DNA from 3 places in the Draconibacterium orientale genome. Region 2 is predicted to be linked to each of the others. Evidence: riboswitches for the same ligand, from Rfam matches in the RefSeq annotation. Region 2 holds a riboswitch; each other region holds the start of a gene.
The links. A riboswitch is a leader RNA that binds a small molecule or an ion and turns the genes downstream of it on or off. The one in region 2 is predicted to bind cobalamin.

Region 1: linked by a shared signal. The riboswitch ahead of BMW53_RS14835 (TonB-dependent receptor) and the one ahead of BMW53_RS15975 (TonB-dependent receptor) in region 2 are both predicted to bind cobalamin.
Region 3: linked by a shared signal. The riboswitch ahead of nrdD (anaerobic ribonucleoside-triphosphate reductase) and the one ahead of BMW53_RS15975 (TonB-dependent receptor) in region 2 are both predicted to bind cobalamin.

The regions. Positions count from the first base shown of each region.
Region 1 covers NZ_FOHT01000027.1:66,932-76,894, reverse strand. Annotated here, with positions in the region: gene BMW53_RS14840 (SbcC/MukB-like Walker B domain-containing protein) at 1-1,346, shown strand, start outside; cobalamin riboswitch at 2,023-2,226, shown strand; gene BMW53_RS14835 (TonB-dependent receptor) at 2,353-4,539, shown strand; gene BMW53_RS14830 (PepSY domain-containing protein) at 4,546-6,012, shown strand; gene BMW53_RS14825 (ABC transporter substrate-binding protein) at 6,124-7,242, shown strand; gene BMW53_RS14820 (FecCD family ABC transporter permease) at 7,299-8,351, shown strand; gene BMW53_RS14815 (ABC transporter ATP-binding protein) at 8,351-9,373, shown strand; gene BMW53_RS14810 (cobyric acid synthase) at 9,370-9,963, shown strand, end outside.
Region 2 covers NZ_FOHT01000032.1:18,156-28,118, forward strand. Annotated here, with positions in the region: gene cobC (alpha-ribazole phosphatase) at 126-674, opposite strand; gene BMW53_RS15950 (adenosylcobinamide-GDP ribazoletransferase) at 671-1,432, opposite strand; gene cobT (nicotinate-nucleotide--dimethylbenzimidazole phosphoribosyltransferase) at 1,497-2,501, opposite strand; gene cobU (bifunctional adenosylcobinamide kinase/adenosylcobinamide-phosphate guanylyltransferase) at 3,502-4,074, opposite strand; gene BMW53_RS15965 (DUF4430 domain-containing protein) at 4,201-4,593, opposite strand; gene BMW53_RS15970 (PKD domain-containing protein) at 4,597-5,907, opposite strand; gene BMW53_RS15975 (TonB-dependent receptor) at 5,925-7,859, opposite strand; cobalamin riboswitch at 7,940-8,156, opposite strand; gene BMW53_RS15980 (ABC transporter ATP-binding protein) at 8,401-9,201, opposite strand; gene BMW53_RS15985 (FecCD family ABC transporter permease) at 9,203-9,963, opposite strand, start outside.
Region 3 covers NZ_FOHT01000003.1:102,007-111,969, forward strand. Annotated here, with positions in the region: gene BMW53_RS03130 (glycoside hydrolase family 127 protein) at 1-1,706, opposite strand, end outside; gene BMW53_RS03135 (beta-L-arabinopyranosidase) at 1,718-3,085, opposite strand; gene BMW53_RS21220 (glycoside hydrolase family 43 protein) at 3,618-4,460, shown strand; gene BMW53_RS21225 (beta-xylosidase family glycoside hydrolase) at 4,530-5,234, shown strand; gene BMW53_RS03145 (alpha/beta hydrolase) at 5,451-6,290, shown strand; cobalamin riboswitch at 7,064-7,266, shown strand; gene nrdD (anaerobic ribonucleoside-triphosphate reductase) at 7,430-9,550, shown strand; gene nrdG (anaerobic ribonucleoside-triphosphate reductase activating protein) at 9,543-9,963, shown strand, end outside.

The DNA of each region.
Region 1 (9,963 bases), on a different contig from region 2:
AACAAAAGGCTCAGCAGGAAAGAATCGAGGCTCATGCAAAGAAATTTACCTGGGAGAAATATCGCGTGGAAACCGAACTGGAAAAGGCGTTTCAGGAAGCAAGGCGTATTCAGGGCGAATTGAAAAAGCAGGATGATTTACTGGAGAAGTTAGGGAAGGATATGGATAAGAAAGGGAATGATTTTAAACGGTTTCAGGTGGAAGTCGATAAAATCAGAACCGTTTTAACCGTACAGCAAACTGAACTAAAAACGCTGGAAAAGCAACTGCGGTTGATAAAAGCCGAAACTTATCAGGAAGTTAAAATTGAACAGATTGAAACAGAAAAAAGTAAGCTGCAGAAGGAACATAGCCAGTTGGAAAAATCTTTCTCCGAAATAACTCAGCAAATAACCGAGAAAAGCAAACTGCGCGACACCTTGTTTGGTTCGGTACAGGCTGGCAAAAAGGAGCTGGAGCAGGAAAAACAAAGCATGGAGAAGCTGAAACAGCAAACAAAGGAACAGCTGGAGAAATCGACGTATAATTCCATCGATGAGGTTACGGCAATCTTGTCGGAACAGTTTAATCCGGATCAGGAAAAACAACGAATAGCGCATTTTAAAGATCAGTTTTTACGTGCCAAGTCGTTGCTGGAAGAATTGCAGAAAGAAATCGGCGAACGTGTTTATGATAAGGAAACGCATCAGAAATTAAATGCCGACATTGCTTTGTTAAAGGAACAGCTTGTTCGGAAGAACCAGGAGCAGGGGAAAATTTCAGAACAGCTGAAAAAGTTGCAAAAAGATTTGGAAAGCCAGGCTGCTCTTCGGAAAGAATTGGAAAAACTGGAGTTGCGGGCCGAGAATCTGAAAACGATGAAATCGCTGTTCAAAGCCAGTGGTTTTGTCAACTACATTTCGTCGGTTTATTTGCAAAATTTGTGCAATGCTGCCAACGACCGTTTCTTCCAGCTTACACGACAAAAGCTGAGTTTGGAAATCACGCCCGACAATAATTTCCAGGTACGCGATTTTATGAATGGTGGAAAAATAAGAAGTGTAAAAACGCTTTCCGGTGGACAGACATTTCAGGCAGCTTTGTCGCTGGCTTTAGCGCTGGCCGACAACATTCAGAAAATTACTGAATCGAACCAAAACTTTTTCTTCCTCGACGAGGGTTTTGGTTCCCTGGACAAAGAATCACTGGGAGTTGTTTTTGACACGCTAAAATCGCTTCGAAAAGAAAATCGAATTGTAGGCGTGATTTCGCATGTGGAAGAAATGCAACAGGAAATTGATGTACATCTTCGAATTGATAATCAAGAGGAACGCGGAAGCAGAATTTGGGCAAGTTGGATGGAGTAAGTTAATTTTTATTACAAATTCCGGCAATGACTATGGGCATATTCTTATACAGTACTTGGCAGTAATAGATCAATCGGGGAATTTATTTTTAGTGATTTATGTATGCCGAATAGTAATAACCAACGAAGGTCGTTTTAAGCCAATTATCAGGCTTCATTCGAAATAAAAGGGAATGTTTGCTATGCATTTTTGTTGTTTATTAACTGGTATGTGTCTGCAATTTTTCAAGATGAGATCAGGCTAAACGATTGTTGAAAATAATATAATTTGTTGAGGTTCTGTGACTTTTTGTTAAAAAATCTTCTTCAATATCGTTATGGGAATGGAAAGAAAGCGCTGTTGGTGGTCGGTTTTATTACGAATTTCATTCGCTTTTTGAGCTATGGATTTTCAATCGATCATTGTTAAATCGGCATAATAACCCCATCTCAAAAGACTCTTTCTAAATTTTATTATTTTTTATTGGATGTCCGCAATTGGTCACAACCAGCACGTCACCCTGAACTTGTTTCAGGGTCTTTCTTGCAAATAGTTGATTATTAGATGCGAGAGATGCTGAATCCGTCAGCTGATGGACAGCATGACTTGCTAAATAATAATTATGACATAGAACGGATAATCAATATTTTTTTCTTTTCGTTTAATAAATACAATCCCGTTTAAATTTTAATCAATACATTTGCGGCCGATTTTAGGTGATTGTTCCTGAAAACATCAGGAATAATAAAAGGGAATCCGGTGAAAAACCGGAGCTGTACCCGCAGCTGTAAGCCCTGTTGAAGGATTGAAAAATTCTTTTGCCACTGTACCGAATTTTCGGAACGGGAAGGCATTTCAATCCGGGGCGAGCCAGAAAACCTGCCAAAATCAGTAATATATACATTTTGCTTCCGGGTAAGAAGTTAATGTTGTGAACCTACATAGTTCAACATTATTTTTATTGTATCGTCATGGGGTTGACGATGGAAAGCAAGGTGCAATTGTTTAACATTTAAATAATTAAACCATGCAAAAATTCAACTGGTTTTTAACTTTAATTTTATTGTTCAGTGCATCCAACCTTTGGGCACAAAATGTATCGTTCACAGGAACGGTAAGTGAGAAAAATTCGGGCCAACCACTTGTAGGTGCCAATGTGTATTTTAATGGAACAACTTTGGGAACCGTAAGCGACAAAAATGGTGAATTCCTTATTAAAGATGTGAAACCCGGAATTTATGAGGTAGTTGTTTCATGCATTGGATATCACCGGATGAAAGAACAAATTACCCTTTCCGGTGCAGAAACGAAGTTCGATTGTGAGCTTGAAAAATCAACCAGCACCTTAGGTGAAGTTGTTATTACCGGAACCGGAACGCCACATCACCTGAAAAGCGCACCTGTTCAGACTGAGCTCATTAATAAAAATCTGATCAACCGAATTGCTCCGTCCGATTTCAACGATTTGATGTTAGCAGTAAGTCCTTCGTTTGATTTCACCCCAGGCGTAATGGGACCTTTTATGCAGTTGAACGGCTTGGGTAATGACTACATCCTGGTTCTGATTGACGGAAAAAGAACTTACGGGGATATTGGCGGACAGAGCGACCTAAACCGTATAAATCCTGACAATGTGGAACGAATTGAAGTAGTAAAAGGTGCTTCTTCCGCATTGTATGGTTCCGAAGCCATTGCCGGGGTTATAAACATCATCACCAAAAAAGCCAACAACAAAATCAATGTAGTTAACAATTCAAGAGTGGGCAGTTATGGTGAGTGGATACAACACAACAGTCTTAATCTGAATTTTGGGAAACTATCTTCCACAACATCGTTTGACCGAAAAACTACGGATGGCTGGCAGTTAAGCAAATACGAGCTGGATGATGATGAGTTGGTGGAAACCGAAGCCATGGCACAAAATCAGTCGACCGACTTTACGTTTAATCAAAAATTGGCTTACAACCTGACCCAAAAACTTAGCGTGTATGCACAAGGATCAAAATACGAACGAGATGTTGAGCGTCCCGTAAGCGTTGGAAAATACGGCTATTCGTATGATGATTTTAGCTATTCCGCCGGAGCCGGGTACCTGCTTGGAAAAGAAAACAAATTATCGCTCGATTGGAATTCCGATAATTTCAATTACTTCTATAAATACAATCAGGAATCAGGCGACTTTGTGACAGGAGACAAAGCCAAACAAACCGAACAGTTGCGTCAATCGTTAAATCTGAAAGGAATTTTTAAACTTTCGGACAGCCATCAGTTCTCGGTAGGCGGAGAATATGTGAACGAGGAACTCGAATCGGAAGGACGCTTGCCTGGAACTTCAGCCGATGCCTACACAATGGCCTTTTATGCCCAGGACGAGATGAAATTCTTCGAAAATTTAATACTGGTAGCAGGTGCCCGCTACGTTAATCACAAAGAGTTTGGAAACGCCTTTTCACCCAAAATATCAGCACTATATAAATTGCACGATTTTAACTTTAGGGGAACCTATGCCCGTGGCTTTAAAGCACCAACCCTAAAAGAACTATATTATTACTATGCAAAAAGAAGTAACCTGTATTTAGGAAACCCGGACTTGAAACCACAAACATCAGATTATTTTGCACTTTCGGCAGAATATATAATCAACCGGTTTTCGTTCAGTGTTACCGGCTACCAGAATACCGTGGATGATTTGATTGACTACCAAACGATAGAAACATCACCAGAAGATGCCGCAAACGGTGTGAAAACTACTCGCCAGCATTACAATATTTCGGAAGCCGGCACAAAAGGTTTTGACATTCTTTTTAATGCAAATATTACTGCCGGATTTTCTGTTGGCGGAGGTTACAGTTATGTCAATGCCCAGAATAAAACAGATAATATTCGTTTGGAAGGAGTTGCTCAGAATTACGGCAACATCCGCTTTAGCTATATGCACAACTGGAAAAAATACCAACTGACTGCCAACCTGAATGGCCGTTTCCAGGATGATAAATTTTATGATGATGAATATGGCAATGCCAAAGGCTATAATTTGTGGAAGCTGACTACTATTCACCGTTTAGAAACCAGGGGAGCCTTTGATTTTGAATTGTCTGCCGGGGTTGATAACCTGTTCGATTATGTAGATGACAGCCCTTATGGTTCGCATTATGGAACAATCAGTCCCGGACGCACTTATTTTGTGGGCTTGCAAATCGCATTCAACAACTAACAGCTCATGCATCGCTTAAAAAAAACACTTTTAAAAATTCATCAGGTTACAGGCATTGCCCTTAGCCTGATGTTTTGCATTTGGTTTGTTTCGGGAATCGTGCTTATTTATGCCGGGTTTCCCCATGCCTCGCGCGAAGATCGGTTTCTTTTTCTAAAGCCTTTTTCTCAAACCGATTTTGAACACATCCTTCCCTTACCCGATTCTGTAAAAGGATCAGTAAAACTCGATAAACTGAACGATACGCCGGTTTATCGCGTATCTGCCGGGAAAAAGGCACAAAAGATTTATAATGCCGAAACGCTCCAGCCTATCGGTAACTTTTCTGAAGAATTGTGCCAACAGGAAGCACAACGTTTTCTGGGAAGTTCGATATTGAAATCAGTAAAAATCAACCAGCTCGATCAGTGGATGCCGTGGAGTTATTACCAGCCTTTGCTTCCGATTTACAAATTTTATATGAATGACAGTCGGCATACTGTTCTGTATATGTCGTCGAAAACCGGAACCATTGTTCAGCAAACTGACCGAAAAACACGGTGGCTGGCTCGTATTGGAGCTATTCCGCACTGGATTTATTTTCGCTCGTTGCGGCTGAATGTGCAACATTGGAACCAGGTAGTAATCTGGATTTCTGTTATCGGTCTTTTAACCAGCATTTCCGGAATTATTGCCGGAATTATCCGTCTCAACAAACGCAAAAAAAGAAAGAAGAACGGAAGCATTACTTCGTACAAAAAATTCTGGTACAAATGGCATCACCTTGCCGGCTTCTTTTTCGGGCTATTTGTATTCACTTTTCTGTTAAGCGGTTTGTTTTCTGTTGTCGATTTCCCGGATAATAACGCTTCAAAAAAACAAATATTCGAACCTCGTAAACTTTGGGATAAAGGGGCCAAAGCACCAGTAAACAGCGGACATTCTTTTTCCGAATTGTGGCAGGTTCTCCAGAATAAAAACGGGGTACGAAAACTCGAATGGGGAACCAGCATGGGCAAACCTGCCTGGTTTGTTTATTACAACAATTATCAGGTGCCGGAAGTCTATATTGCCACTCGCGACACCATTTGCAGGCAACAGCCATACTCCCTGCAACAAATGAAACAGCGGGCTGCACTATTATTTAATGACCCGTCGTACTCCATTTCTGTTCAATCAGAATTCGATAATTATTACCAATCATCGGGCATGTTTTCGCGCCCGCTTCCGGTATATAAAATCAGCTGGAACAATGAAGCTCAAAACCTCATGTATGTCAGCCCCGGTACAGGAAAAGTGCTGAGCTCATTTACCCGGAACAGTAAAATTCACCGGTGGCTCTACCAGGGCTTACATAAATTTAATTTCCAACTGCTTGTTGAACACGAATGGCTGCGAAAACTACTGCTCATTATACTATCGTCAGGAGGTATTGTGCTAAGTTTTTCAGGCGCGGTATTAAGTTGGAAACGGATAAAGCGGAAAATAAAATAGAAATGCTAATCCTACTTTCCGTAGGCTAAAGCAAATAAAACCAAAGTTACCACTGAGAAGAACTATTTACAAGCTATTAAATCGTAACGATGAACTTAAAAATAAATAACAATGAACATTGTAACTAAATTATACCTGTTGGGAGTGCTTCTGTTCTTGTTGAATTCCTGCAGTCAACCGGCAAAAAAACAGGCATCGGAAGAACAGTTAACGCTTAGCCCATTAAAATATGCCCATAGTTTTGAGTTGCAAAACGGCGACGATTTCAAACTGTTAAAAATCTTCAGCACAGGTGGCGAAGGTGCCAGTTATGAGTCATTCAAACTGGTTCCGGCAGCGAAAATAAAAGGGGCACAGCCAGGAGTAATTCCCATTCCGTGTAAGCGAATTATTTGTTTATCATCAACTCAACTTACCTATTTCTTTGCGCTCGATAATATCGAAAACATTGTTGCGATAAACAGCAGCCGCCATCTTTATCATGAAGGAATGAATAAAAAAATAAAGGCTGGATTGGTAAAACGTGTAGGAAAAGAAGGCCATTTTAACACCGAATTAATTGCCAGCCTGAATCCTGATGTTATTTTCGTTTCGCCCTTTAAAAGTGGTGGTTACGATGCCTTGAAAAGCTTGGGTTTTAACCTGGTTCCTATGGCAGCTTACGAAGAAGAAACTCCGCTGGGACGGGCCGAATGGATAAAAATGATTGCCGCTTTTACCAATCAGGAAGTAAAAGCTGATTCTATTTTTAAAGGTGTTGCCAATCGTTATGAATCATTAAAAGAACGGGCAGCAAAAGTAAAAAAACGCCCAACCATTTTTTCCGGGAAGATGCGCTCGGGAACCTGGTATGTTCCTGGAGGCGACAGCTTCTATGCCCACTATTTTAAGGATGCCGGCGCTGAATATATTTTTAAAGACGATAAAAAAGCGGCCTATCCGCTCGATTTTGAAAGTGTTTATTCCGCTGCAGCGAACTGCGATTACTGGCGCATATTGTTGCCCGATCCGGTTGGTTACAATAAAACCTCGATGCTGGCCGAAGACCCGCGTTATGGCGATTTTAAAGCCTTTAAGGAAAATCATGTTTTTGCATGCAACATTCGGCAGAAACCTTATTACGAGCAAAATGCAATGAAACCCGATGTTATCCTTGCTGACTACATCCATTTTCTTCATCCATCACTTTTGCCCGATCATCAGCCGGAATTCTATGAATTACTGAAATAGAAAAAATCAGCTACAACAAGTCTCTTCCTTTTATTTGGAAGAAAAACCGAATTATAATGCTAAAACAAAATACCAAAATATCAACCAAAGCCCTGCTGCCCTTTTCTATTGCGGCCTTGTTGTTTTTAATCCTGCTGAATATGGCATTGGGTTCAGTAAATATTCCTTTTTCGGAAGTACTGCTTAGTGTTACTGGCAAAGGTTCAGAAAATATTATCTGGCACAATATATTAATTCGCACGCGGCTGCCACAAACATTGGTTGCGGTAAGTGCAGGAATGGCATTGGGTGTTGCCGGATTGCTTATGCAAACACTTTTCAGAAACCCATTGGCCGGACCATCAGTCTTAGGAATTTCTTCGGGTGCAAGCCTGGGCGTTGCTTTTGTTCTGCTGGTAGCCGGACAAACATTCGGATTTTCATTTGCTCAAATAGGCATGTGGGGAGATCTGGCCGTTGCCGGCGCATCACTGGGGGGAGCACTGGCGGTATTGGCTCTTATTTTGTTTATTTCCCGAAAAGTAGGTGGAACACTCAGCGTACTCATAATGGGCGTAATGATTGGTTATCTTTCGAATTCAGTGGTTGGGATATTGAAATTTTACAGCCTCGAAGAAGATGTTCACAATTATGTGATTTGGGGACTGGGAAGTTTTAGCCGGCTATCTTTGGAACGTGCAGAATTGTTTGCTGCAATTACAATTCCCTTGTCGATCGTGAGTCTGTTATTGAGCAAACCATTGAATTTGCTGGCGCTGGGCGACCACTACGCACGCAACCTGGGACTCAATATCCGGAAGGCACGATTTCTCATTATTTTCACTTCGGGAATATTAACGGCACTGGTTACAGCCTTTTGCGGCCCGATTGTCTTTATCGGAATGGCCGTTCCGCATTTGGCAAAAATGATTTCCCGCACATCGAATCATTTTACACTTATTCTGAATTCGATTATTATTGGCAGCGCAACTGCTTTGTTGTGTAATCTCATTGCCAGGCTTCCCGGCATCGACAGTGAACTGCCGATTAATTCAGTCACCGCATTTGTTGGTGCTCCGGTGGTTATATCGGTCATTTTAAAACGCAGAAAAGAAAAAATACTGGAATAATGAGTAGCACCGACTTTCTTACAATCAATAATTTGTGTATTGGCTATTCCTCGGGAGCGAAGCAAAAAACAGTTGCTGCAAATCTGAATGCCCGGATAATAAAAGGAGAGCTGGTCTGTTTACTAGGCTCAAACGGTGCCGGAAAGAGTACACTAATGCGAACACTTTCGGGCTTTCAGCCTTTTTTCGAAGGCCAGATCAGCATCATGGAAAAAACCATGAACAACCTGAATGAAAAAGAAATTTCCCGCCTGCTGAGTATTGTGTTAACCGACCGGATAGCGGTTCCCAATGCCACCGTTTATGAATTGGTAGCCTATGGCAGGAGTCCTTATACCGGAACCTTAGGACGTATTAACAAAAACGATCAGAAAATTATAGACAAGGCCATTGAGCAATGTGGCATTGCACACAAAAAAAATGCTTTTTTGTCGGCAATTAGCGATGGCGAGCGACAAAAAGCATTTATAGCCAAAGCCTTAGCGCAGGATACTCCAATTATCTTGCTCGATGAGCCTACCGCCTTTCTTGACCTTCCGGCCCGGGTCGAAATTATCCAGCTTTTGCGGCGCATTTCATCGGAATCGGGCAAATCGGTTTTACTTTCTACGCACGACCTCGACCTGGCTTTACAAATGGCCGACCGGTTGTGGCTTTTACACAAAAACGGCCCACTAATTACCGGAAGTCCAGAAGATTTATTGCTACAAAATGCTTTTCAAACCCTATTTCAAAATAAAGGAATTGAGTTCGATACCAAAACCGGTTTATTTCGTGTAGAATACGATCACTTTCACGAATTGCCGGTCAAAGGCCATGGGTTCGAATATGTGTTGCTCCGCCGTGCTTTTGCACGTAAAGGAATAAAAGTTACAGGAATGAAAGAAGACGCTGGTTTTTGGATTGAAATTGGAAAAAACGGGCAAAGTGGTTTTCACCTGTACAACACAGATAAAAAGATAACAACGGAAAACTCGGTTGAATTAATCGTAAAACAGACAATGAATTGTTTCGGAAAATGAATAAAAAATTAAAATACCCGATTATGTTTGTGGGCACGGGATCCGATGTGGGTAAAAGCGTGCTGGCTGCTGCATTTTGCCGCATTTTCAAAGAAGATGGTTATCGTCCTGCCCCGTTTAAATCACAAAACATGTCACTCAACAGTTTTGTAACGGCTAACGGCGGCGAAATTGGCCGGGCGCAGGCAGTTCAGGCCGAAGCTTGTGGAATCGACTGCCATACCGATATGAACCCGGTGTTGCTGAAACCCAGTTCCGATAAAACCGCGCAGGTTATCCTCAACGGGAAAGTTTTTGGCAACTATTCGGCAGGCAGTTACTTTCGGGGCGAAATAAAAGAACAGCTTTTTGCCGAAGCAATGAAAGCCTTTCAGCGGCTGGCCCAAAAACACAATCCGATGGTACTGGAAGGCGCCGGAAGCATTTCGGAATTGAACCTGAAAGAAAATGACATTGCCAATATGCGTGTGGCTGTAGAAACCAACGCTGCTACTATTTTGGTAGCCGATATTGAACGTGGCGGCGTTTTTGCCAGCGTTTACGGCTCCATTCAATTGCTCACGCCCAACGAACGCAAACAGATTAAAGGT
Region 2 (9,963 bases):
AACGCTGCTGTTTCGCAGCCAGCAATCATCAATAATTATAAGAGACCGGTTAGCCAATCCGTAAAAAACCAAAATGGGAGAAACAACGAAGTAGAGGTTTTGATAAGCCGACGTATATTTTTGGTTTAGTCATGTTGATTAATTTCGAAGACGGTACAGCTGGCATAAGCCGGTTTAAAATTTTCAAAAAGTTCAGAAATTGGACGGTTCTCAATCACACTTTTTAAAATGCGGATTACTCCGGCATGGGCAACAATGGCAATGTTTTCAGCATTTTCGTTTTTAATTGCATTGAAAATAGCCGAAACACGCGCCACCATTTCAGGGTACGATTCGCCGTTTTTGGTTGGCAGTATCTGGTAATTGTCCATCCAGTCTTTTCCCTCCGGTTGAGCATATATTTCGTCCCAGGGCAGCATTTCCCAGTCGCCAAAATTCAATTCTTTAAGTCGCGAATCAAAATGAATCGCCTTATTCGGAAAAAGACTTTCAGCCAGTTTCCGGCAACGCAATAAGGGGCTCGACCACACGGCATCAAAACTCACCTGCGCTAATTCCTGTGAAAGACGTTTTTGCTCTTCGTAAAACGATTCGGCCACATCAACATCGGTTTGCCCATAACAAATGCCGGGTTTTACATTTACGCTGCTATGTCGGATCGTGTAGATCTTCATCCCAGATTTTGATAAGCAAGAATACACAAATAAAAAAACACTTCGCACAATTGCTGCAGGGCACCCAAAACATCGCCGGTGTAACCGCCTAATTTGCGTGTGATATAATTCCTGAAGAAAAAGGTTACAATGAGCAAAACCGCAATCACCAAAACAGTTTCCTGCCAGGCAAGGAACAGCAATGACAATCCGCCCGTAACCAGTGCCAACAGCAACGAAAATAACGAATCGGCTTTACCAACGGGCTTGGTTTTGCTTGTTGCATCCAGGCGCGCGTAAACCGAAGAATAAATTAGCAGCACCGGGAAAATGCGACTTAAGGCATGACCGGCAATTAAAATAAAAGGAATGCGCATTGTATCGATATGCGACAAGGCCAGAAATTTTATCGCCAGAACCGATAAAATACCTACTGTTCCGTAGGTACCAATCCGGCTGTCTTTCATTATTTCCAGGATACGTTCGGGTGTGTAGCCGCCTCCAAAACCATCGCAGAAATCGGCAAAACCATCCTCGTGAAATGCTCCGGTTAACAGAATTGTGGCCACCATACTGAGGGCTACTGCCAGCGTAACTGGCAATACAGCGCCAAAAGCAAAATAAACCAATGCCCCAACCCCTCCAACAATCCATCCGATTACCGGAAAGTAGCGCGTTGCTTTGTTCAGCATCTTCTCCGACCATCCTTCGATGCTTCCCACCGGAATTCGGGTGTAAAACATCAGGGCTGTGAGGAATATTTTTATTTCATTTTTCATGTTTGTAAAGAGCTATGCGCAGAGAGCAAAGAGCTAAAACCATTTCAAACTCTGACTTGTAAACTTAATCTTTATTGCTAACACCGGCATCGTCCATGCTGCTCATTTCGTTGAGGAAATTTACAGCCGATTTTACCAGCGGCATCGCAACAGCAGCTCCGCTTCCTTCGCCCAATCGCATTCCCAATTGCAGCAGCGGTTTTGCTCCAAGGTATTGCAACATAAGCTCGTGTCCTTTTTCATCGGAACCATGGCAAAATACACAATTATCTTTTACTGCCGGGTCCAGTTGTATTGCCGTAAGCACAGCAGCCGTGGCAATAAAACCATCGATAAGGATAAGCATATTTTGTCTCTTCGCTTCGAGGTAAGCCCCCGTCATGGCAGCAATTTCAAGACCGCCGAAAGTTGCTAAAACTTCTTCAGGCGTGCCGGGATTGTATTTCGCGGCAATTTCTTGTAGGATTCTGGTTTTACGATCGACCTGCTCATCATTCAAGCCCGAGCCTCTACCCGTACAATCTTCCAGTGAAAGGCCGGTAAATTTGTGCATCAGTAACGACGAAGGCGAGGTGTTTCCAATTCCCATTTCGCCACAACCGATGGTATTACACCCTTTGGCCGCTTCTTCGCGAACGGCTTTGACACCAACTTCCATCGCGGCGCGACATTCCTCCGCGGTCATGGCCGGTTCTTTTCGCATGTTACGACTTCCGTTTGCCACTTTGGCATTAATCACGGGTAGTTCTGCCGGGAAATCGTAATCAACACCCACATCAAAAACTTTCAGATTCATTGCGTTTTGCCGGCAAAAAACGTTGATGGAAGCACCTCCGGCGCAAAAATTCATTACCATTTGCCAGGTTACATCTTTGGGGTACGGGCTGATGCCTTCGTCAACCAGGCCATGGTCGGCAGCAAAAACCAGATGCGCCGGTTTTTCAATTTTGGGCGACAGTGTGTTTTGAACCATGCCTATTTGCAGGGCCAGTTTTTCAAGCCTTCCAAGCGATCCGAGCGGCTTGGTTTTGTTATCGATTTTGTGTTGTAGCTGATCTTTTAATGTCATTGTTATTGCTTTTTAATTTCTCGCAGATTGCGCGGATATGCGCAGATATAATTTTTAAAGAGAAAGACACAAACATTTTAACCGCAAAGGCGCTAAGACGCAAAGCATTCTGAAATCTTAGTTCGTCAATCTTCATTCGAAATTCAATATTCTTTCCTTATTACTTGTTTCTGAACCACAGCAGGCACAGTAGGTATCAATAGTTCTTCTTAGTGTTACTTTGTGCAACTTTGTGCAACTTTGTGGTAAAACTTTAAACTCTATAACTCGAAGTTTTTTTTAACCGCAAAGACGCAAAGCATTCTGAAATCTTAATTCGTTAATCTTCATTCGAAATTCATTCTTTTTTAAACACGAAGACTCAAAGACACGAAGATATTTACCGCAAAGGCGCCAGGACGCAGAGAATTCTAAAATCTTAAATCGTTAATCTTCATTCGAAATTCAATATTCTTTCCTTATTACTTGTTTCTGAACCACAGTAGGCACAGTAGGTATCAATAGTTCTTCTTAGTGTTACTTTGTGCAACTTTGTGGTAAAACTTTAAACTCTATAACTCGATGTTTTTTTAATCGCAAAGGCGCAAAGCATTCTGAAATCTTAATTCGTTAATCATCATTCGAAATTCATTCTTTTTTAAACACGAAGACTCAAAGACACGAAGATATTTACCGCAAAGGCGCCAGGACGCAGAGAATTCTAAAATCTTAAATCGTTAATCTTCATTCGAAATTCAATATTCTTTCCTTATTACTTGTTTCTGAACCACAGCAGGCACAGTAGATATCAATAGTTCTTCTTAGTGTTACTTTGTGCTGCCTTTGTGCAACTTTGTGGTAAAACTTCAAACACTATAACCCGAAGTTTTTTTTAACCGCAAAGGCGCAAAGACGCAAAGCATTCTGAAATCTTAATTCGTTAATCAGCATTCGAAATTCATTCTTTTTTAAACACGAAGACTCGAAGTTTAATTTTTGTTGCCGACACTGCGGTTGGGATTTAGCTATGGCCGATTTTCAATTCGCTTCGCCCAACTTTTACCTTTCTACTTTTTGCCTTTTGCCTTTTTACCTGTACCGGTATTCCCGAAACCATCAGAAATACGTCGTTTGCCGATTTGGCAATGTACTGGTTCATCCAGCCCTGCAGATCGGCAAATTTCCGGGCGATTTCGTTTTCGGGATGAACGCCCATTCCCAGCTCGTTGCTTACCACGAAAAGCTCCATCTCCTGTTTGATAAATCTATCCCACTCTCGCTTGGCTAATTCCAGGCTGGCATCAACATCGTTGTTGTTCCGGTAAAAAATATTGGTCAGCCACAGCGTAATACAATCAAGCATCACTGTTTTTCCGGCCAAATCATGCTTACTGATTTCAATCTCTTCCTCGATGGTTTGCCACTGTTCGCCCCGATCGGACTGATGGCGTTTAACCCGGCGATGAAAATCTTCGTCCCAGATATGAGCGGTTGCCAAATACACCGGTGCATCCGAATTTTCTTCAGCACGTTTCTGTGCAAAGCTGCTTTTCCCCGAGCGCTGGCCGCCTGTTATAAATGTTATTTGTGCCATTCTATAAAATTGAATATCAAAAGTTACAAAAAATCAAACCCCAGGTACGCGACCAGGGGTAAGAATCATTATCATGTGCTTTGAGTGCCGCACTTAGGGAAGAAACTGCTATAATTATTCCTATAGCTATTTGTCTTCTTTCGGACTACAAACATCCTGTTTATAAATCCATGTTATTTTATCACCACTTTCAAGGGGCTGGTTGATAGCAATCTTTTTGGCCGGCTCGCCATTTATTTTGTAGTACCAAACACTTTTGTTCGGCTCACCTTTTATACCATCAATTTCATCGACAAAAACATATTGCCCCACCGGGTGTGTTTTTACCTCCGCAACAAACTGGAGGGCTTCCAAAGCCGAAAGCCCTTCTTTCCAATTTGTCTCGATTTTCAGTTTTGGATGATTCAACGATCCAAAATCTATTTCAACAGTAACCTTATCTCTGTTGCCGGCAAAAGCCGATAATCCGAAAAAGCAAGCCAGCAGCAGATAAAGGCAAAATATTTTTAGTTTGTTCATCGCTTATTCAACATCAAGCAACATGAATGGTGCAATACCTGTTTCAAACACTTTCAATTCTGTTCCATCAGGTGAGTAGGTTACCACTGAACCATTTGAGGTTACATTGTCTGAGAAGAAACAAAACAGTTTATCGTCGTAGTAACCCAAACCATTTAATCCATTCACTCCATCGATGAATTTTTCGGCTTCGAAACTTTTTGAAGCCACATCAAATACAGATACTCCACCAGGCATTCCGTAGCCACCGGTAGTTACGATATACAATTTTGAGAAGTCATCATTAAACTCAAAAACATCAACATAGTTCATGCTGCTAACTCCTTCCAAATCATATTTCGCTTCAAATTCATCAGTAGAAGTATTAATGTAGCCGATACCTGTTTGTGTGGTTTCATTGCCGTATGCAACTCCCAGATTGATATACAAGTTATCCTGATCATCCTTTTCAAAATACGATGGAATGTTGCCTTCAGGAAGATCGATGTATGAAACCTCATCTGTGTCCAGGTCGATCACTGCCACCTGATTTGTATAATTTAATGCAGCATACAATTTGTTTCCGGCAATAGCCAAACCTTCGGGGCCATAATGCACAGGAATTGTACTCACAACTTCTCCGGCAGTTAAATCTACTTTTGCTATGTACGAGAGTGTAGGATCGGCGTAAACTGCTCCACCCCAACAAGAAACATACAGGTAATCGCCAAGTGCCTGACAGTTACGGGGGCCTACAATCTGATCGGTAATCCCATTTTCCGTTTGTTCAAAGGTTTTTGCATCAACCCAAAAAATCTGATCGGCAGTATTCCCCGTCATATAAATTTTGCCGTTGTAGTTGTAGGCAAATTGAATATTTGAAGTGATGTCCAATCCATTCACAGAACTGTAATAGCTGTTCACTACCTCATCAGTATATTTATTGTAAGCCGTTATGGTCGATTTATCTCCCGACCAGCTTCCGGCGTTAACAATGAAGGCCAAAGATGCGTCAACATTGATTTGTTGTCTAACATATTTTTCGGATTGCCCATCCTCCACACTTAAAGTTACATCATAAACACCTGGCTCGGCATAAACATGCTCTACTGATTCATCATTTAATGTTGTTCCATCTCCCATATCCCAGGTGTAAACAACATCCATATTCGACACCGAATTGTTTGTAAAATAAACGGTATCTCCAACCTGAATATTTTCTTCAGGTGAGAAAGAAAAGCCTAGCGTTATATCTAAACTTTCATCGTCATCGCAAGCAGTAAAGGCAAGTGCCAACACCGCCAAAAGTGTCAAAATTTTAAATCGGTTTTTCATTTTTTGTAGTTTGTTTTTTATTTGAATTTATACGTAATACTTAATCGGTAAGCAATGCCGGGCATGGCATAGCCCCAACTCGACTGGTAATTGGTATCCAGCACATTGTTGATCATTCCGTTTATTCGAATTTGATTCTGGCTGTCGATTTTCCAGTTGTAACCAACAGCCACATTCATCAGAACATAAGCATCGAGAATATTTTTCTGCTCCTCGTCGGTAAATTGCTCGTCGGTGTAACTTCCGTCAATTGTAAAATCGAATTTGTTATAAGCTACCGTTGTGAAAAAATTACCGGCATGCAGCGGAACATACTCCAACTGACGGTTCAGCGCATTGGTATTATTCTGCGACTTTTTTCTTTCTGCCGAAGTGTAAGTATAGTTCAGTCCCGAATTGGCTTTCAATCCCCAAAGGGTATAATTCCAATCGGTCATAAACTCCAGTCCTTTACTTTGTACATTTTCAACATTCGCGGCGTACCAGTACGAACCACCGTTTTTCCACAAAATCCAGTCGTCAACATTCATCAGGAAAGCATTCAGTTTTACATTCCCTGAAACGTCTCCAACACAGTAGCTCCACTTCGATCCAAATTCGTAACTCATTCCTTTTTCGGGATTCAGATCTGGATTTCCACCGGGCACCCAAAAGCGGTCGTTAAAGGTCGGGACACGATAACTACGTGCAACATTTCCGGTAAACCGAAGCACATACTTTTCTTTTGAAAGCGCCAGGTAGTTCAGTCCAAACGACGGCGTGAAAGGCACATCGAAATCGGTTACATAACCGTAACGCAAATTCAGTGTTGCGGTTAAACGGCTAAAAAAACGTTGATAGTACGAAGCATACAAATCTACCCGGTCCTCGTGTTTCAACGACTTGGAATAGGCATAAACCGAGGGATAAATACGGGTAGTTTTTGCTCCGGCTTTGTAGCTGGCATTGGGCGAAAAATCGTGTTCGATAAATGCCTCGCCAATTATGCGTTGGGTTGAAATGGTGTCGGAAGTATTTTCGTCGCTAACGGCATTGTCATAAACATATCCACCGTTAATCTCGAATTTGAAGGGATTTTTGCGGTTTTTATAACCTGCCCAAATACGCACATGATCATCGTTGTACTCTTCGCGCAAATCGGGATTACTCAGGTTTGTTTGCATGTTTTGCTGAACCAGATGCCAGTCATTTTCTACCCAAACATTAAAAATGAAGAACTCGTCTTTGTTGAACTTATAATTCAGCTCCTGTAGTAATCCCATATTTTTAATATTGGCATTGTGCTGCGTATCCTCAATTTCAAAAATATCGTTTTCAAAATCGCGGTAGTTGGGGTTTGTAAATTTAAAATCGTTTGTTTTCGAATAATAAAAAGCACGGGTCACTGCTTCAAACCTGCCGTTTCCCCAAAACAGTTTTGTACCGTAAAGCTGCTCTCCAAACGATCCGTTTGCAATACGGGCTTCCGCCTTAAAACCATTGGTCCAGTGGTTTTGCAGGCCTAAATGAATGGCTCCTCCAATACTTCCCGAACCGTTTACCGAACTGGCACTACCAAACTGCACTCCAATATTATCGAAAAGATAAATGGGAACGTTATTTACATTGGAGTGGCCCAGCGTGAGCGAGTTAATATTTATGCCGCCAAAATTTAAACTGGTATGATCGGGTGCCGATCCACGAATACGAATAGTGGCCAAACCACCTGCATTGGTTTTAAAGGCGATGGGTAAACTGCGCGAGAGCAATTGCTCCAGGTTTCCATCCTGCGCCAGCGAAAACTGCGTGGCACTAATGAGTTCGATTTTTGCTCCCGACTGGTATTTCTGAAGCTTTCCATAACTCACTACTTCTTCTACCTGCACGGTGTCGAACACGGTAAAGGGCTGCTGCGCCGCTACATTTTGAGCCAGCGCCCACAATACGATTCCAAAAACTACAAACCTCCTCATTCTAAACACTTAAGGAGCTTTGGATAAATCAGTGAAAAATACGGATGATATTTCTCAAGCTTTTATCCCGAAGCTTAATTATTTACTATTGAATTTATGGCAGGTCTTCTGGCTCATCCCGGTTATTGATGCCTTCCCTCCCGATCCCTCAGAAAGTGGCTTATGGTTCAATAACACGATCCGTCAACCGACGGATAGGACTTACAGCTGCGGGTACAGCTCCGGTTTTTCACCGGATTCCCTTTTCATCTTATTTCTGATACAGAAATTTTAAGAACCTAAATTCACCGACAAAGATAGTCACATTTTTTAACAAGCATGATATTATTGAAAAAGATACGCAGGAAAATACCTCTACTTATTAATAGCACTCCTAAATCGCTAATATGAAAGCCTTAAGCGAACGCAACAAAACTTAATTGTGCATTAAGAATGATTTAGCAGACTCTTGAAAAGCTAATTCCGAATTGTTTTATTAGGGAAGTTAAACTACAAATTAGTGATACTCTCACTTCGAGTGAGAGCATCACCAGGTATCGCTTTAACTTTTTTTGATCACCTCCTCCGACACCAAAAATACCACCGGTTTATTTGAGATGGGATTGGTACGCACCACTACAACGGTTTCGTAAACGGCTTCAATATCTGCATAATTAAGCACCTCTACCGGCAGGCCTTTTTTACGAATATGGCCTTCCTGCATCATAATCAACGAATCGCAATATTCTCCGGCCAGGTTCAGGTCGTGAATGATCATAAGAACCGTTAATCCCAGTTCGCAACTCAAGCGGCGAATGAGATTCAGTGTTTGAACCTGGTGCGTGATATCCAAATGCGAAGTTGGCTCGTCGAGCAGAAGTAAATCGGGTTCTTGTGTTAATGCACGGGCAATTCCTGCAAGCTGTTGCTCGCCACCACTCAAGGCATTCATGTATTTTCCTTTCAGTTTGTCAACGCCCGTAAGCTTCATGTATTTTTCGGCAATGGCAAAATCCTCTTTGGTCTCGAAAAACTGAAATTGTTTGTGATACGGAATGCGGCCCATCAACACATATTCCTCCACAGTCATGCTGCCTATTTCAATATTCTGCGTAACAATGGCAATATTTTGAGCACGCTGCTTCAGATTCATTTTTCGCGTATCCAACCCCTTCAGCTCCATTTTACCTTTCAGCGGAGGAAGCTCTCCTGAAATTCCACGAAACAAAGTAGTTTTTCCCGAACCGTTTGGACCGATAATCCCCACAATGTCACCTTTTGCCACTGAAAAATCGATATCCTGGAGAATGAACTTTCCCGGATATCCGCACGAAAAATTTGATATTTGAAAAAACTGCTCCATGCTAATTCAGTTTGAAATGTGATTTGGAGCGACTCAACACAATAATGAAAACCAATCCCCCAATAAAACCGGTTATTACGCCAATCGGCAGTTCATTTGGCGAAATAATGGTTCGGGCAATGGTATCGGAAAGTATCAGAAAAATGGCTCCTCCCATAAACGAACCGGCCAAAAGGACACGGTAATCGTTGCCGATAATCAATCGGATTAAGTGCGGAATAACCAAACCAACAAAACCGATAACTCCGGCTACCGAAACGGCAATTCCGGTGAGTAACGACGCCACAAAAAACAGCAGTTTTATTGCTACGCCGGTGTTTATTCCCAAGTGCCGTGCTTTTACTTCACCCAGGCGAAGTGCGTTCAGCGTTTGTGCAAAAAAGTACGAAATTACCAGTCCGGCCAGCGATGAATAGAATGCAATGGCAATCAGAGAATTGTTCGACTCATCCAGCGATCCCATCACCCAGAAAACAATGTTATGCAGGTTTTCGGCGGTAGAAATCGACATCAGAAACATCATGGCCGAAGAAGACACAAAACTTACCATTACGCCAATCAATAACATACTGTTGATACTTAATCCGCCACGTTTTATACTTAACAGATACACAACAATGAGCGTAACAAGCGCCCCCAAAAAGCCAAATGCCGGAAGCGAAAAGAAGCTCAGAGTATTCAGCCCAAAAACAATGGCAATGGCCACTCCCAAAGCCGCACCACCGGAAATTCCCAGCGTGTAGGGCTCAACCAGCGGGTTTC
Region 3 (9,963 bases), on a different contig from region 2:
TTACCATGTGCCACGTGTCCCATTCGGCTTGCATCGGCATATAATCCCTTCAAATCTTCGGTGCCGGTTTTTGCTGCCAACACTATCGGTCCGTAATTGAACGCATAATTATTACTGCCGTCTTCCAACTGTTCCGTCGTAATTTTCATGGGTAAAACCAGCTCTACTTTATCGCCTTTTTCCCATTCGCGGTTAACAACAGCATATCCATTTTCCGACACCTGATATTTTGTTTCGCTTCCATTCACCAACACTTTCAAAGCACCCTCTTCAACCCACGACGGGTAACGCAGGTGCAATTCAAATTCCGTTTTTTCGCCCGGATTGATAGTTAGAAAAACCTTGTCCTCATCAGGGAACTTGGTTTCCAAAACAACCTCTGTGTTTTTTGCTTCCCAGTTCAGTACCGACGGAATGAACAGGTTTACATAAAGCGACTTATCGGTGTATGCATAAATCATTTCGCCATATTTTCCCGGATTTTCGATGCCCGACCCCACACAACACCAAAAACTGGTTTCGGGTTGCGAATACACGCGGTAATGGTTGGGGCGCATGGGCGTAAAATAAACCAGGCCGCCGTTGTCGGGGTTAAGCGAGGCTAAAATATGGTTATAAAGAGTTTTCTCGTAATAGTCGATAAACTTGCTGTTGTTGCCAAAAGTAGGGTACAGCATTTTGGTCAGTTTCAGCATATTGTACGAATTGCAGGTTTCAGGCCCTTCAACCGATGAAATCATTTCCGAGAAATCGTGTTTTGGGTGAAAGTGCTCGCGAACGCTGTTTCCGCCAATCGCCACACTGCGGCCATTTACCACTTCATCCCAAAAATACAGGGCTGCATCCGACCAGGCCGAATCGCCACCCAGTTCGGCAATGCGCTGGTAACCGATAACTTTTGGAATTTGCGTGTTGGCATGTTTCCCGTTCAACTCATCGTGATGCCCGATTAAAGGATCAAGAATTTCGTGATGCGAAAACCGTTTGGCCAGCACGAGGTATTTCTCGTCGCCGGTAATTTCAGCTACATCGGCAAAGGTTTCATTCAATCCGCCGTGCTCACTTCTCAGCATGTCCTGAATTTGCTCATCGCTTAAGCCGGATACCAAATCCAGCATCCAGTCGGTCATGGCAATCAGCATTTGTTTTGCCGTTTCGTTGTGGGCGTACAACCACGCATCGCGCAAGCCGGCGTAAGTTTTATGAATGTTATACAGCGGCACCCATTTGCCATTCAGGCTGAAACCTCCGGCACGGATATCGCCAACTTTTATCTCATCCCATGCAGTTTGTCCGCCGGGAACGCCGCCAATGTAACCGTTTCCGTTGGCATCCTGGCAACGTTTTAGTTCGGAAATCATGTCGTCGAGTCTTTCCTTCATTTCCGTATTGCCGGTTGAGGCGTACATCAGCGACAACGCCGTAAGGTAGTGCCCGCCAATGTGCCCGTCGAGGCCTGTGTTCTCCCAATTAGGGTAACTTTCTGCCTTGGTTTCCAAGCCGGCTTCGCGCAAAAACGGAGCTAATAAACGATCGGGGTCAAGCGCCATAAGGTAAGCAATGTCTTGCAGTTGTGCGTTTTTAAATTCACTATCCAGCAGTTTTACATCGCTAAGATTAAAATACTGCGCCGTCGAATTATCAACTTTTTTAACACATGAACTAAGGATGAAAACCAACGTAAAAATTAATGTTATATACTTCATGAGACCGGAGATTATAGGTTAATTTTTAACAATACACTCTCGTGTGCCGAAAGACTTTTATCAATGGAACCGGAGAACGTTCCAAGGTCTTCTCCCGTCCACATGTTATTTGCCGAACATTCACCATCGATACCCAGTTCGGATAGTTCAACACCTACATTTAAAGGCTCTTCGCCATCAGAGATATTGAACAGTGCGAGGTAAATTTCTCCGGTATCCGGATTTTTTGATGTGATCGCCACTTTATTTTCATCCTGGAAAAGTTGTTTAACACCGGTGCTTTTGCGATGCATTTTCAGCACTTCTTCGTTGGTTAACAACGACAGCGTAAAATCGTCGTTACTAGGCAAGTCGCCGCCAAACATTAGTGGCGATTTAAAAATGGTAAACAGCGTCATTAACGAATATTGCTCATTTGGTGTAAGACGCGTCATGCGGTCTTCGCCACGTTCGCCACGAATTGAGATACGTCCGAGCGGAATCATATCGCAATCGGGCCAGGTGCCGGGCGCAATGTGCGGATACCATTGTTCGGCTACTTTTATCAGGTTGGCGAAATGGTGCCAGGTATCCCAAACATCATCAACCATGCGCCACATATTGGCATGTTCTTTTACGTGGTCGGCAGCCGTAATTGGCGTTGCGCCAGGCGATGTACTCAGTACGATCGGGCGGCCACAATTATCGATGGCGTTACGGATTAGTTCGATTTCCCCCTGATGATATGGTCGTGACAAATCGTCGATTTTAATAAAATCAACGCCCCAACCTGCGTACATATTCATAATCGAATTGTAATATTCCTGCGCACCGGGTTTGTCGGCAACAATGGTATAATTATCACGCAACCAGGGGCACTGCAATTCAGTGGAGTAAATCTGATCGGCAGTAATTCCGTCGGTTCCCAGAATCGGCAATTTGTTTTCGACCGCCACTTTCGGAATACCGCGCATAATGTGGATACCAAATTTCAATCCTTTGCCGTGCACATAGTCGGCCAGCTCTTTAAAACCTTTTCCATCCGCAGCCGAAGGGAAACGGTTTACAGCAGGTTGGTAACGGCCGTATTCGTCGATTACATAACGCGGATCGGTTTGGTTGTAACCGCCGGCTTTGTCGTTTTCAACAAACCAACGGATATCAACAACAATGTATTCCCAACCGTGTCCCTTAAGATTTTCGGCCATGTAATCGGCATTGGCCTTTACCTCGTGTTCCTCAACGGTTGGCCCGTAGCAGTCCCAGCTGTTCCAGCCCATGGGTGGCGTTTCGGCCCAGGTTTTAAACTCGCCTTTGGCAAACGGCTCGGGTTGTTTCTGATTGTTACATGCAAAAAGTGCAAAGAGAATTGCAACAGATAGTAGTTTAAAGTTCTTCATATTTTTATTGAATTTATTGACAATGCAAATGCCAGTACATTAACAAAAGTAAAATAAACTCTTATTTTTATCAGTCGCTTTTATGCCAAATTATGTGGACAAATCGGTAAAAGTCTTGCATATAGTTGTTACAACAACATGTATGCTCCCCCAATCTTCCACACGATAGTCGTTCGCAGCAAGGAGATCACGATAATCTTATGCCAGAGAACGTCACTCATCCATCAGCGAACAAACCTCTTTAATCAGCGTGTTACAACCAGACAAAAGATGAACATTAACTGATGATTTTTTTCGTTCATCTTCTGCCAGTGAAAGCTTATCTTATACATTTACACGTCTGCCGGGAAGCAGATGATTGTTTTCTGTTCGAAGAGCAAAGCCCTTGCTCATTTAAATATATCTGTACTCTTTCGTTTTTTTACAAACCTGAATCATTATATGTATTCGTTTCGCTCATCGCCAAACTTTAGTAATTTAGCCTTATCAACGAGTAATAACGTTAAACAACCAGCTAAAATTAATTACAACCATGAATAAAACTAAATCGAACTCAAAAGCAGGATTAAAGTGTATTATGCTGTTCATTGCACTTTTCCTGAGTTTTAACCTGTTTGCACAAGTTGCGCCAAATCCGTTTGCAAAAGCGCCCGAGCCAGAAGCAACGGTAAGCTATACTAATCCTGTCCTTCCCGGTTTTTACTCCGACCCGAGTGTTTGCCGTGTTGGCGACGACTACTACCTCATTACCAGCACTTTTGAATATTTTCCGGGAGTTCCCATTTTCCATAGTAAAGACCTGGTTAACTGGCAACAGATCGGTCATTGTATTCACCGGAAAGAACAAATTCCGAACGGGCTGAACATTTTTGCAGCAACGCTGCGTTACCACGACGGAACTTTTTATATGATTACAACCAACATTACCGGCGGAGGAAACTTTTTTGTAACTGCAACAAATCCTGCCGGTCCGTGGTCGGATCCAATTTGGGTTGATGTTCCCGGAATTGATCCCGACCTGTTTTGGGACGAAGATGGAAAAGCCTACATTATTAGTTCGCCATTTATTTTGTATGAAGTTGACTTAAAAACCGGAAAATTATCGGAGGGTAAAAAAGTATGGAACGGCACCGGCGGCCGTTATGCTGAAGGACCACACATTTACAAAAAAGACGGTTGGTACTACTTGATGGCAGCAGAAGGCGGAACCGAAGAGGCACACTCTGAAACCATTGCCCGCAGTAACAGCATTTGGGGGCCATACATCGATAATCCGGCCAATCCGATTTTAACACACTGCAACGCTGCCGGCCAGGGAAAACCGATACAGGGAATTGGCCATGCCGATATCATTCAGGCACACGACAATTCGTGATGGATCGTTTTCCATGGTTACCGCAATATTTCGGATAAAACGCACCACATTTTAGGGCGCGAAACCTGTTTGGCACCGGTAAGCTGGCCCAAAAACGGCTGGCCTGTGGTAAACGGAAACGGAACGGTTGACATTGATATGACCTGCCCTACCCTGCCCTTAAAACCGCTTCCCGAACCTCCTGCTAAAGTGGAGTTTGATAACGAAAAACTCGGTTTAGACTGGAACTATATTCAGGCGCCCGTAGAAAATAACTTTTCACTAACGGAACGAAAAGGATTCCTGCGATTAAAAGGAGCTGCTGAAACCATCAGTACCAACAAAGCGTCAACCTTTGTGGGACGCCGGCTAAAAGACCATTATTTTACAGCCACCACTCAGCTTGATTTCGACCCGAAAAATGAGAATGAAGAGGCCGGGTTGATTTTGCTAAACAACGGTTCGCACTTCGATATACTGGTGAGTAAAAAAGGAAACGACCGTATTCTCACCGTAAAATTGCAATTCGGACAAACCGTTTATACCTCGAAAGCATATACGCTAAAACCGGGTTCGGTGAAACTGCGGGTTAACGGCGATAAAACCACTTTTACCTTTTCGTTTGCACAGGGCAACGACGAATTTACACCCGTTGAAACCGCCGATGCGAAGTTTCTGGCAACCGAAACAGTGGGCTTTTTTACCGGTATTTATGTTGGATTGTATGCCACCGGAAATGGCAAAACTTCGGAAGCTGACGCCGATTTCGACTGGATGGAATACCTGAAGAATTAGTTGAAACTTATATGTAATATGGTAATTTACATAAAAGCAAACACAAACATTAGCTTGCAGAAAATGCCTAACATAAAATTTTTGTGGCTAATTTTAACAACTCTAAAAAATTTAATAACAGTATGAAACGAGCATGTAAACTATTCACACCCAAGAGGATGACTAAAATAAATGCGAGTTCCATACGATACCTTAGTAACAAACAATTTTAATCGTATGAAAAGAACACTTTTTCTTAAGGTAATGATATTGATGATTGTGGCTACCGGCGCAATACTCAATACCCAAGCGGCCAAAGTTCAACACTTAACAACTCACAGTCAGTCGATGGATAAAGACATAGAAACTGTGGTAATTACTCCGGAAGGTTATTCCGAAAACAATTCCTACCCGGTTCTTTACCTGCTTCACGGCTATAGTGGCAATCAAAACGACTGGATAAACAACGTACCTGAAATTAAAAACTATGCCGATTTGTATCAGTTTATTATCGTTTGCCCTGATGGCGCTTTTTCGAGCTGGTATTTTGATAGCCCGATTGACAACAGCATAAAATACGAAACCTATGTAGCGCATGAATTGGTTGATTGGGTGGACAATTCGTTTAGCACCATTGCCTCACGCGAAGGACGTGCCATTACCGGACTAAGTATGGGTGGACACGGTGCCTTGTATCTGGCTTTCAGAAACCAGGATGTTTACGGTGCTGCTGGCAGTTTAAGCGGCGGAGTTGATATCCGGCCGTTTCCCAATAACTGGGATATTTCGAAACGACTGGGCACTTATGCTGAAAACAAGGGAAATTGGGAAGAAAACACAGTCATCAACCTGGTTTATAAACTAACGCCCGGAGCGCTTGAAATTGCCATTGATTGTGGTGTAGGCGACTTCTTTTACGGCGTTAACTGCAACTTACACGAAAAACTTCTTGAGCGAAATATTCCGCACGATTTTACCACACGCCCCGGAGGACACACCTGGGAATACTGGAAAAATGCGATTGCTTTTCAAAGTGTATTCTTTCACCACTTTTTTGAAAAAGGAAAGGAAGACTAAAACGGATAAAACAGCAATTAAGAAGCCTGATACTCATTTTGAATATCAGGCTTTTTGATACTCGGACGGGAATCGAATTACGCCCATAATGCACTCATAATCTACATGTTATTTCAACACAAATAGTGAGGTCTCGTTTTTGTCTCTCACTGGTTCATTTTCAATATTTTATAGCCTAAAAATACGAAAATGTAACCCCTTATTCAAATGTTGATTAATTCCCACGGATGTAGATGAAGAATATCTTTATAGTTCGAATATTTCATATCATCAAGAGAAACAACATACTTTTCATAGTTATCTTTTATCTGTAAAAGGTTGCCAAATTCCCTGTTTATAACATTTTCGTTGTTTAATAAATAGCATACCTGAATATTGAACCATCCAATTTTCGTGGACGGACACCTTTGTTAAATTGCCTCATATTTTATTACCATTTTTTAGACCAACGGGATGCTAAACTTGGGTTTTGGTCTGCCCAAAACATAAACTTGCTATCCTACCTCGAAAGGGTCTTTTTATGGAAATAAAGTTAGGTAACAGAACAGAGAAAGAAAACAGCAAACAAGCTCAATTTCAACCAAATAAAATAAATCTTGCTATTTTTTAAATAACAATAATAAATTCGATTTTGTGCAATAAAATATCATGAAGTCTTCTCAATTTTACGCAATTATTAACACGACAGAAGTGCTGAAAACAGAAGCCTTTTACTCATTTTATCAATTAAATTGTTTAAAACTCCAAATTACATTGTATACATAAAAACACTAAACTTGTTTTGGATTATTGGTTTATCGTGTAGCAACGCTATCCGGTATGAAAAGGGAATCCTGTTAAAATCAGGAGCTGTACCCGCAGCTGTAAGTCCATAAATGTGTTTTTGAAAATCTTTTGCCACTGTTCGCCAATTGACGGATGGGAAGGCTTCAGAAACAGGACAAGCCAGAAGACCTGCCAAAATCATTTTTAATAATTAGGCTTTCGGGAGTTGAAGTCTGGTTCGTAAGTAAAATAATTTTCTCGTTTCGTACCATCAGCAGATAATTGTTTTGAATGCGCACCTCTTGGCTTCCGGTTAGATTTTTTAATCATAAAATACGAGCAAAACAGCATATTAAAAACAAAAAAACAATAGTATGAGTAGTACGCAAATCTCAATCGTAAAAAGAGACGGAAAGCGGGTTCCGTTTTCTATGAATAAAATTAAAAATGCAATCAGGAAAGCTTTTCTTTCTGTAGGAAGTTTTGCAAGCGACGATGACCTTACCAACATTCTGCACCGGGTAAATATTCAGGAAGATATGAATGTTGAAGAAGTTCAAAACCAGGTGGAGCGTTCGTTAATGGCCGAAAACTATTTTGCCGTGGCTAAATCATACATGCTCTACCGCCAGAAACATTCTGAAGACAGGGAAACCCGTGATCGTATTAAATTTCTGATTGAATATTGTGCTGCCGGAAATGCTGCCAGTGGAAGTAAATTTGATGCCAATGCCAATGTCGATAAAAAAAACATTGCCACACTAATTGGAGAGCTTCCGAAAGGAAATTTTATCCGTTTAAACCGCCGATTGCTCACCGACCGCCTTTCGGATATGTTTGGGAAAGAGTTATCGAATAAATACCTTAATTTTTTAAGTCAACATTACATCTATAAAAACGACGAAACCAGCCTGGCTCCCTATTGCGCCAGCATTACCATGTACCCCTGGTTGTTGGATGGCACCTCGAAAATTGGCGGAAATTCAACTGCACCAACCAACTTAAAATCGTTTTGTGGTGGTTTTATCAACATGGTATTTATCGTTTCAAGTATGTTGAGCGGTGCTTGTGCAACACCCGAGTTTTTAATGTACATGAACTATTTTGTGGCAAAAGAATATGGCAACGATTACCACAAACGCAGCCACGAAACCGCTGATTTATCGGCAAGGAAACGCTCGATTGATAAAGTGATTACTGATTGTTTCGAGCAAATTGTTTATTCGCTTAATCAACCAACCGGAGCGCGAAATTTCCAGGCAGTATTCTGGAACATTGCCTATTACGATAAGTATTATTTTGAAAGTTTGTTTGGCGAATTTGTTTTCCCCGACGGAAGTAAACCTGAATGGGATTCGTTAAACTGGTTACAAAAACGTTTTATGCTTTGGTTTAACCAGGAGCGCACGAAAACCATGCTGACTTTCCCGGTAGAAACAATGGCAATGCTTACAGAAAACGGCGATACAAAAGATGAAGAATATGGCGAATTCACAGCAAAAATGTATGCCGATGGTCATTCGTTTTTCACCTATTTAAGCGATAATGCCGACAGTTTAAGTTCGTGCTGCCGTTTACGTAACGAAATTCAGGACAATGGTTTTAGTTACACACTGGGAGCAGGTGGCGTTTCAACCGGCTCGAAAAGTGTATTAACAATTAACCTGAACCGTTGCGTACAACAAGCTAAAAAGGAACGAATTCCTTACATTAATTTCCTTGAAGAAGTGGTTGACCTGGTACACAAAGTACAATTGGGCTACAACGAAAATTTAAAAGAACTACAGGAAAAAGGCATGCTTCCGCTGTTTGATGCCGGTTATATAAACATGGGGCGCCAGTACCTTACCATTGGTGTAAACGGCCTGGTTGAAGCCGCAGAATTCCTTGGAATTGAAATAAACGACAATCCTGATTACGCAGCATTTACCAGCGAAGTACTTGGTTTAATTGAAACATACAATAAAAAATACCGCACAAAAGACACCTTGTTCAATTGCGAAATGATTCCGGCCGAAAACGTGGGCGTAAAACATGCAAAATGGGATCGTGAAGATGGTTATTTTGTTCCGCGAGATTGTTACAACAGCTATTTCTATGTTGTAGAAGACGAGTCATTGAATGTAATTGATAGATTCAAGGTTCACGGGAAAAAATACATCGAACACCTAACCGGGGGCTCTGCATTACATATGAATTTAGAGGAACATTTAAGTGCTGCTCAATACCGCCAGTTAATTCGGGTAGCTGCCAAAGAAGGTTGCAATTATTTCACCTTTAATATTCCGAATACCATTTGCAATGAATGTGGCCATATCGACAAGCGGTATCTAAAAGAATGCCCAAATTGTAAGACTGAAAATATCGACTATTTAACCCGTATTATTGGTTACATGAAAAGAGTGAGCAGCTTCTCTGATGCACGCCAGAAAGAAGCTGCAAAACGCTATTACGCTCAAAAAAATAAGGAAGAAAAAGTGGAAGAATATGCTTAAATATTACAACTACAATATCGTTTTTCAGGAAATTCCGAACGAAGTTACACTGGCAGTAAATATTACCAATTGCCCGAATCGGTGTAAAGGCTGCCACAGTCCGCATTTGCAGAAAGATATTGGCGAAGAACTGAACGAAGTGCAAATCGTTTCCTTGATGGAAAAATACGCCTCATCTATCACCTGTTTTTGTTTTATGGGCGGAGATGGCGATCCTCAAAGAGTAGCAGAATTGGCTAATTTTATACGCCTTCATTACCCGGAAACTAAAACTGCGTGGTACTCGGGTTGTGCCAGGTTACCCGAAGCTTTTGACAGCACTAACTTTCAGTACATAAAACTGGGCGGATACGTAGAAAATTTAGGTAACTTAAAAAGCGATACAACTAACCAGCATTTATTCGAAATTCAGC